DNA from 2 places in the Micromonospora sp. WMMD964 genome. Region 1 is predicted to be linked to the other one. Evidence: riboswitches for the same ligand, from Rfam matches in the RefSeq annotation. Region 1 holds a riboswitch; the other holds the start of a gene.
What was found. A riboswitch is a leader RNA that binds a small molecule or an ion and turns the genes downstream of it on or off. The one in region 1 is predicted to bind cyclic di-AMP.

Region 1 (4,181 bases):
ACCGCGTGGACCGGCGACCCCGACGAGTTGGACCGGGCCCGGGACCAGGCGCTGGGGCGGCGCAAACGGCACGACTTCACGCTGACCACCAACTACCGCAACTCCTCCGAGATCTTCGCGGTGGCGGCGGCGGAGATCCGTCGGCTGTACCCGGATCTGCCGCTGCCGAGCGCCGTCCGCTCCAGCGGGGTCGATCCGGTCGAGTTGGTGGTGCCCGCGACCGGGCTGGAGACCGCGACCGTGAAGGCGGCCGCCGACCTGCTGGCCGAGGTGGAGGGCACGGTCGGCGTGATCACGCCGGTGCCGCGCCGCGACGAGGTCGTCGGCTGGCTCGACGCGCTCGCCGCGCCGAGGTTGCAGGTGGTCACCAGCCTGGAGGCCAAGGGCATGGAGTACGACGGGGTGGTGCTGGTCGCTCCGAGCGAGATCAGGGCGGATCCGGGCGCCGGAGTACGCACCCTGTACGTGGCGCTGTCCCGGGCCACCCAGCGACTCACCACCATCGACCCGACCGGCTGACCTGCCCGGATGAGGCCGATGAGAGCCGCCGCCCTGACACTTGCACACATTGCGATGTGAACATACATTGGACCGGATCCCGGATCGCGGCGGAAGGTGATTCACGTGGGCGCAGGTCATGACCACCACCACGGGTCCGTCGCCAATGCCGCGCACCAGCACCGGGGGCGACTCTGGGCGGCGTTCGGGCTGCTCGCCACCCTGATGGTGGTCGAGGCGGTGACCGCCCTGCACACCGGCTCGCTCGCCCTGCTCTCCGACGCCGGGCACATGTTCACCGACGTGCTCGGCATCGGCATGGCGCTCGCCGCGATCACCGCCACCCGACGGGCCACCGGCGACCCGCAGCGCACCTTCGGGCTCTACCGACTCGAGGTGCTCGCCGCGCTGGCCAACGCCGTCCTGCTCTCCGGCGTCGCGGTCTACGTGGTGATCGAGGCGATCCGCCGCTTCGGCGACCCGCACGAGGTCATCACCGGTCCGATGCTCGTGGTGGCGGTGCTCGGCCTGCTGGCGAACATCGCCGCGTTCGGCCTGCTCCGCGCCGGCGCGCGGGAGAGCATCAACATCCAGGGCGCCTACCTGGAGGTGCTCGGCGACCTGCTCGGCTCGGTCGGCGTGATCGGCGCGGCGGTGCTCATCACCGTCACCGACTGGTGGTGGGCCGATCCGCTGGTCGCCGTCGCCATCGGCGTGTTCATCCTGCCGCGCACCTGGCGGCTGGCCCGCGCGGCCATCCGCATCCTGGTGCAGGCCGCACCGGAACACCTCCAGGTGACCGCCGTGCACGACCGGCTGGCCGCGGTCCCCGGCGTGGTCGAGGTGCACGACCTGCACGTCTGGACGCTCACCTCGGGCATGGACGTCGCCTCCGCCCACCTGACCATGGAGCCCGGCGCGGAGGTCGGCGCGGTGCTCACCGCCGCGCGCACCGCCCTGCACGACGACTTCCGCATCGAGCACGCCACGTTGCAGATCGAGCCGGGCGCGGCATCCGGAGAATGCGGCTCCATCGAGTGGTGAAGGTCGATTCACCGTGATGACGCACGCACCGTCCGTCACATTCGCTGCAGCGGCCCCACCGGTACCGGTAGGCTCTGTCCCGGCCGCCACCAGGCGGCGCCTCCCGGCGCCGGTGGTGGTCGTCGCCTAATCGCCCGCACGGGCGAACCGGGGAACCACGTTCCTGGGGTGCATCCGCGTCAGCGGTAGGGATCTTCCGTCCCGAACCCGTCAGCTAACCCGGTCGGCGGCTGACGGAAGGACTGCGCAGTGGCACCAGCACGACCACCTGCCGCCCGACTGGCGGCCCTGATCGTCGCGATGCTCGCTCTCGGCGTCGCGCTCCCGGCCGGCACCGCCTCGGCCGCTCCCCCGACCGGCCAGCGGGCCGCCGCACCCGACTCCGACGAAGAGGGCGGCACCCCGGCACTCCGCGCCCAACTGGAGGCCGCCAGCAAGGGCTACCTGGACGCGAAACGCGCCCTGGACACCTCCGTGCAGCGGCAGCAGCAGCTCACCACCCAACTGAAGACCATCGAGGTCGAGCTCGACCAGCGCAGCGGCAAGGTCGGCGAGATCGCCGGCGTCGCGTACCGCACCGGGCGACTCAGCGCGATCTCGGCGCTGCTCAACAGCAACACCCCGGAAGGCTTCATGGACCGGGCCGCCTCCCTGGACGCGGTGGCCGCCAACGAGGACCGGGTGCTGCGCGACCTCCTCACCACCAAAGACCAGGCCAACCGCACCCGCGCCGCCCTGGACGGTGAGATCAACGAACAGCGCAAGCAGGTCGCGGTGATGGCCAAGCGCAAGGAGCAGGCCGAGCGGGCCCTGACCGTCGCCACGGCCCCCAAGCCGCAGACCACCGCCGACACCGGCTCCAACCGGGGCACCTCCACCAGCAACGCGAAGGCTGCTCCGCGCAACTCCGACGGCTCCTGGCCGAAGGAGTCGTGCAGCGTCGACGACCCCACGCCGGCCAGCGGCTGCATCACCCCGCGCACCCTGCACGCCCTCAACCAGGCCAAGGCAGCCGGCTTCACCAGGTACGTCTCCTGCCACCGCAGCGGGGGCTCCGGCGAACACCCGAAGGGCCGAGCCTGCGACTTCGCCGCGCAGAAGGGCGGCTTCGGCGGGGACGCCACCGGCGGCGACAAGACGTACGGCAACAACCTGGCCGCGTACTTCATCCGCAACGCCGACCGGCTCGCCGTGCTCTACGTGATCTGGTACCGGCAGATCTGGCTGCCCAGCAGCGGGTGGAAGTCGTACAGCGGGGCGGGCGGCGACCCGTCCAGCGACCACACCAACCACGTACACCTGTCCGTCTACTGACCACCCGTGGCCGGTGCCCACCTGCCCGGGGGCACCGGCCACGGCTACGTCGCGGGGCGTACACCCGATGTCGCCGGTCGTCGGACGACCCGGCCGCGGTCGGCGGGCAACATCGCGGTATGCCTCGGATCCCACCGGCCGCCCGCAAGGGGCTGCTCACCCTGCACCTGGTCACCTCGCTGGGCTGGCTCGGCACCGACCTGGTGCTGCTCACCCTCGGCATCGCCGTGCAACGGGGCGGCGACCCGGCGTTGCTCTACCCGGTCGGCGCGCTGGTCGGCACGGTCCTGTTCGCGCCACTGAGCATCCTGGTCTGGCTGGTCGGCGTCGCCAGCGCGCTGCTCACACCGTGGGGCCTGCTGCGCTACCGGTGGGTGCTGGTCAAGCTCGTGCTCACCACGGTGATGGTCGGGCTGGTGCTGTTCCTGCTCACCCCGAACCTGCGCCACGCCGGGGCGTTGGGCGCCGCCCTGCCCGCGCGGGACCGCGCCGACCTGGTGATCGCACCAGCGGTGTCGACCAGCCTCATGATCATCGCGACGGTGCTCTCCACCTACAAGCCGTGGGGACGGCAGCGGGCCGCCCGACCAGCCACCGTGAGCAACGCCCGCAGGTCGACGTCCACGGCGCCCTGACCAGGCCACAGCGGTGACCACGCCGCGTGGGTGGCCGCGCCCCGACGCCCCTGCGGTGACCTCGCCGTGACCGCGACCCACGCCTGCGGCCTGCACATCCTCGCCGACGCGCCCACCGGGGAGCCCCGCGGTGACCACACCGCGACCGCGACCACGCGCCTGACCGAACCACACCCCCGACCGCCGCCACGCCCTCCGACCGCGGCCACACCCCTGGCCGCGACCGCGCCCCCTGACCGAAACCACACCCCCGACCGCGACCGCGCCCCGACCGCGCCCACGGCACCATGATCGCGCTACAACCATGATGCAGTGGTCTCCTGGGCACCATCAGGCCACTACATCCATGATCGAGCGTGACCTTGACGGCTGCCGGCTCGCCGATCCGCTCCGGGCGGTCGCGCCGGGTGTTTCGTCCTCAAGATCCGCGCAACATCAGGGATAGTGCTGTCTCCTACGCGCCGGAGGCAGCAACATCCGGGATGTTACTCGGATCTTGGCGCGCGGGCGCGGGGCGCGCAGGCGCGGGGCGCGCAGGCGCGGGGCGCGCAGGCGCGGGGCGCGGGGCGCGCGGGCGCGGAGCGCGGGGCGCGCGGAGCGCGGGGCGCGCGGCGCGGGGGGCGCGGAGCGCGGGGCGCGGGGCGCGCAGGCGCGGAGTCAGGTGATGGGTGGGGGGTTGCTGGCGCGTTC
Region 2 (4,181 bases), 2.2 Mb from region 1:
ATGTCGGCGTACACGGCGGCGAGCCGCGCGGTCTTCGAGATCTTCCGGCAGACCACTCCGCTGGTCGAGGGGCTCTCCATCGACGAGGCGTTCCTCGACGTGGGTGGCCTGCGGCGGCTGGTCGGCCCACCGGCCGACATCGCCGCGCGGCTGCGTCGGGAGGTTCGGGAACGGGTCGGCCTTCCGATCACGGTGGGTGTGGCCCGCACGAAGTTCCTGGCGAAGGTGGCCAGCGGGGTGGCCAAGCCGGACGGGCTCCTGGTGGTCGCACCCGACGCCGAGACGGCGTTCCTGCATCCGCTGCCGGTCGAGCGGTTGTGGGGCGTCGGCCCGGTCACCTCCGCGAAGCTGCGGGAACACCGGATCCGTACCGTCGGCGAGGTGGCACGGCTCGGCGAGGCGACACTGGTGTCGCTGCTCGGGTCCGGCGCCGGCCGGCACCTGCACGCCCTGGCTCACAACCGTGACCCACGCGCGGTGCACGTCGGCCGCCGACGGGCTTCGATGGGCGCCCAGCACGCGCTGAGCCGTACCCCGCACGCCCCGACGGAACTGGACGCCATCCTCGCCGGGCTGGTCGACCGGGTCACCCGCCGGATGCGGGCCGCCGGGCGGTCCGGTCGCACCGTGGTGCTGCGGTTGCGTTTCGGCGACTACAGCCGGGCGACCCGCTCGCACACCATCGGCAAGGCGACAGCGGACACGACCCCGCTGCTCGCCGCCGCACGCGCGTTGCTGCACGCGGCCCAGCCCGAGATCGACAGTCGTGGTGTCACGCTGATCGGCGTCTCGGTGGGCAATCTGGACGACAGCCCGGTGCAGCCGGAGCTGCCGTTCCACCGCGACCCGGGTGCGGAGTTGGACGCGGCGGTCGACGCGGTCCGCGACCGGTTCGGCTCGGCGGCGCTCACCCGTGCGGTGTTACTCGGTCGGGAGCCCGGCGTCGAGATGCCACTCCTGCCGGATTGACCGATCTGCGTGCGGCGTCCGTGCGACGAGTTGCGACCGGAGACACATCACAGCAGGTCGGCGGTTTAGCCGACGGCTGACGGGTGACCCTTGAGGGGTACAGCCTGACAAGGGGGGACCCACGATGTCCGACGACACCAGCAACCGACCGAGCCGCAGCGCCGAGCGACCGCACGACGTGACCGACCCGCTGCTCTGGCAACTGGCGATCGACGTGCTGGACGCCCACGAGCCGGACGACGAGGGTCACTGCCACAACCTCCAGTGCGCGGGGCAGGCGTGGCCGTGCGCCGCCCGGCAGGGCGCAGAGCATTCGCTGCGACTGTCGCGCGGGGCGGCGGAACCCGTCGAGATGACGATCGACGGCCTCGACGCCGGCACGGAGGCGACGCCGGCCTCCCGCTGGGGTCGCAACGCCGGACCCGCGGCCTCGCGTCGCGCGCCGCGGGCGTCCGCCTCGGCGGCGTGACTCGCGGCAGGTCCGGCCACTCGGGCTGACCAGCACCGCACACACGAACGCTCGGCCGGGTCACCGGCCGAGCGTTCGTGTGCCGACTGTCAGAGGCTGAGCTTCTGACCAGGGAAGATCAGGCCCGGGTCGGCCCCGATCAGCTCCCTGTTGTGCTCGTACAGCGCCTGCCAGCCGCCGGACACCCGGTGGGCGTCGGCGATCTCCGACAGGGTGTCGCCCGGCTCGACCAGGTGCGTCCGGCCGCCCGTCGGCGCGGCGGTGCGCTCGTGGTCACGGGTCGCCGGCTGCTCGCCGCGCGACGGCCGGTCCGGCGACGTGGTCGCCTTTCCGGTGGACTTCGTCGACTTCGCCGTCGACCTGGTCGACTTCGTGGCCGAGCCGCCCGAGGAGCCGCCCTTCTTGCCGCAGGTCGGCCAGGCGCCGATGCCCTGCCCGTCGAGCACCTTCTCGGCGATGGCGATCTGCTCGCCGCGGGTGGCCAGGTCGGCACGGGCGGCGTACTTCTTGCCGCCGTAACCGGCCCAGGTGCTCTGCGAGAACTGCAGGCCACCGAAGTAGCCGTTACCGGTATTGATCTTCCAGTTGCCGCCGGACTCGCACTGGGCGATCGCGTCCCAGTCGACTCCGGCCTGCGCCGGGGCGGCCGGGCCGAAGAGGGCGACAGCACCGGTGACCGCGCCGACGGCCAGGGTGCCGACGGCGAGACGGCGGGTGGTGACCCGTCGATGACGGGGCGTGTGAACGGACGTCATGTGAGCTTCCTCCACGCCGGCGAGGTGAGCTGTCGGGTTCGGGCCGAGGAGCCCGGCCGCAGGTGGCGGCTTCACCCCGAGGTGACGTGCACCGAGGAACGTGGGTCCCCCGCTCCTGCCCGGGTGACTGGGTTCCGACGGCCGGGGGCAGGATTAGGCGTTGCCGACCGTGGTGTCCGCAGTGGCGGACCCGACCGACGTTAGGCACGGTCGGTGACGATCGCCCAACCCCTGTGAAGTTCTTCACCGGGGTACGCGGGGCGCCGTCCGCAGCGGTTGCGGCCGGCCGGACACTGTGCTGAGAGCACAGTGGACCGGTTCCGATCAGGCTTCGCGACGTGGCCAGATCGCGGTGTCGCGTTGAGCGACTCGACGTGTCCGTCGGTGATCGCATCTCGACGTCGTACGCCGAACCGGCCGGCGGGCCCCTGATCGGGTGGCCCGCTGGCCAGACGGTCGACCGTCTACAGGGTGCGCGCCAGCCGGTCGGCGAGCGTGCGGGTGAAGCGGGCCGGGTCGGTCAGCTCACCGCCCTCGGCGAGCACCGCCAGACCGTAGAGCAGCTCCGCGGTCTCGGTCAGCGCTGCCGGGTCGCTCCCCTGCTCGTGGGCCTTGCGCAGCCCGGAGACCAGCGGGTGACCGGGGTTGATCTCCAGGATCCGCTTGGTCGGGGGCACCTCGTGCCCCATCGCGCGGTACATCTTCTCCAGCGTCGGCGTGAGGTCGTGGGCGTCGCCGACGACGCAGGCCGGTGAGGTGGTCAGTCGGGACGACAGCCGCACCTCCCGGACGCTGTCGGTCAGCGTCGTGCCCAGCCAGTCGAGCAGGTTGGCGAACTCCTGCCGCTGCTGCTCACGCTCGGCCTCGGCCTGCTGCTTCTCCTCGTCGGTGTCCAGGTCGATCTCGCCCTTGGCGATGGAGCGCAGGGGCTTGCCGTCATACGCGCCGACCCGCTCGACCCACACCTCGTCGACCTGGTCGGTCAGGAGCAGCACCTCGTGACCCTTGGCCCGGAACGCCTCCAGGTGCGGCGAGTTCTCGATGGCGGCCCGGGACTCGCCGGTGGCGTACCAGATGTCGCTCTGGCCGTCCTTCATCCGCGAGACGTAACCGGCCAGGTCGGTGGGCTCGGTCGCGTCGTGGGTGGAGGCGACGGAGAGGAGTTCCAGCAGGGTGTCGCGGTTGTCGGTGTCGTCGATCAGCCCTTCCTTGACGACCGCGCCGAACTCGGTCCAGAAGGTGCGGTAGCGCTCGGCGTGGTTGGCCTTCAGGTCCTTCACCGTGGCGAGGATCTTCTTGACCAGGCGGCGGCGGACGATCTGGATCTGCCGGTCCTGCTGGAGGATCTCCCGGGAGATGTTCAGCGACAGGTCGTGCGCGTCGACCACGCCCTTGACGAAGCGCAGGTAGGTCGGGACGAGCGCCTCGCAGTCGTCCATGATGAAGACGCGCTTGACGTAGAGCTGGACGCCTCGGCGGCCCTGCGGGGAGAACAGGTCCAGTGGGGCGTGGCTGGGCAGGAACAGCAGCGCCTCGTACTCGAAGGTGCCCTCGCCCTTCATGTGCACGACCTCGAGCGGGTCGGCCCAGTCGTGGCTGACGTGCTTGTAGAACTCGTTGTACTCGGCGGCGTCGACCTCGTCGCGGGGCCGCGCCCAGAGCGCCTTCATCGAGTTGAGGGTCTGCACCTCGCTGGTGGCGGGCTCACCGTCGGCGCCGGGGCGCTCGACCGTCATCCGGATGGGCCAGGCGATGAAGTCGGAGTATCGCTTGACGATGTCGCGGACGGTCCACTCGGCGGTGTAGTCGTGCAGGTTGTCCTCGGTGTCGGCCGGCTTGAGGTGCAGGGTCACGGCGGTGCCCTGCGGCGCCTCGTCGACCGCCTCGATGGTGTACGTGCCCTCGCCGGTGGACTCCCAGCGGGTGCCGCCGGTCTCGCCGGCCTTGCGGGTGACCAGGGTGACCCGGTCGGCGACCATGAACGCGGC

Region 2: linked by a shared signal. The riboswitch ahead of O7616_RS19065 (transglycosylase family protein) and the one ahead of O7616_RS28745 (hypothetical protein) in region 1 are both predicted to bind cyclic di-AMP.

What each region holds. Positions count from the first base shown of each region.
Region 1 covers NZ_CP120860.1:6,323,069-6,327,249, forward strand. Annotated here, with positions in the region: gene O7616_RS28735 (AAA family ATPase) at 1-519, shown strand, start outside; gene O7616_RS28740 (cation diffusion facilitator family transporter) at 625-1,542, shown strand; cyclic di-AMP (ydaO/yuaA leader) riboswitch at 1,656-1,787, shown strand; gene O7616_RS28745 (hypothetical protein) at 1,843-2,856, shown strand; gene O7616_RS28750 (hypothetical protein) at 2,976-3,491, shown strand; gene O7616_RS28755 (SRPBCC family protein) at 4,149-4,181, opposite strand, start outside.
Region 2 covers NZ_CP120860.1:4,166,095-4,170,275, reverse strand. Annotated here, with positions in the region: gene dinB (DNA polymerase IV) at 1-969, shown strand, start outside; gene O7616_RS19070 (hypothetical protein) at 1,094-1,438, shown strand; gene O7616_RS19065 (transglycosylase family protein) at 1,528-2,193, opposite strand; cyclic di-AMP (ydaO/yuaA leader) riboswitch at 2,193-2,363, opposite strand; gene htpG (molecular chaperone HtpG) at 2,658-4,181, opposite strand, start outside.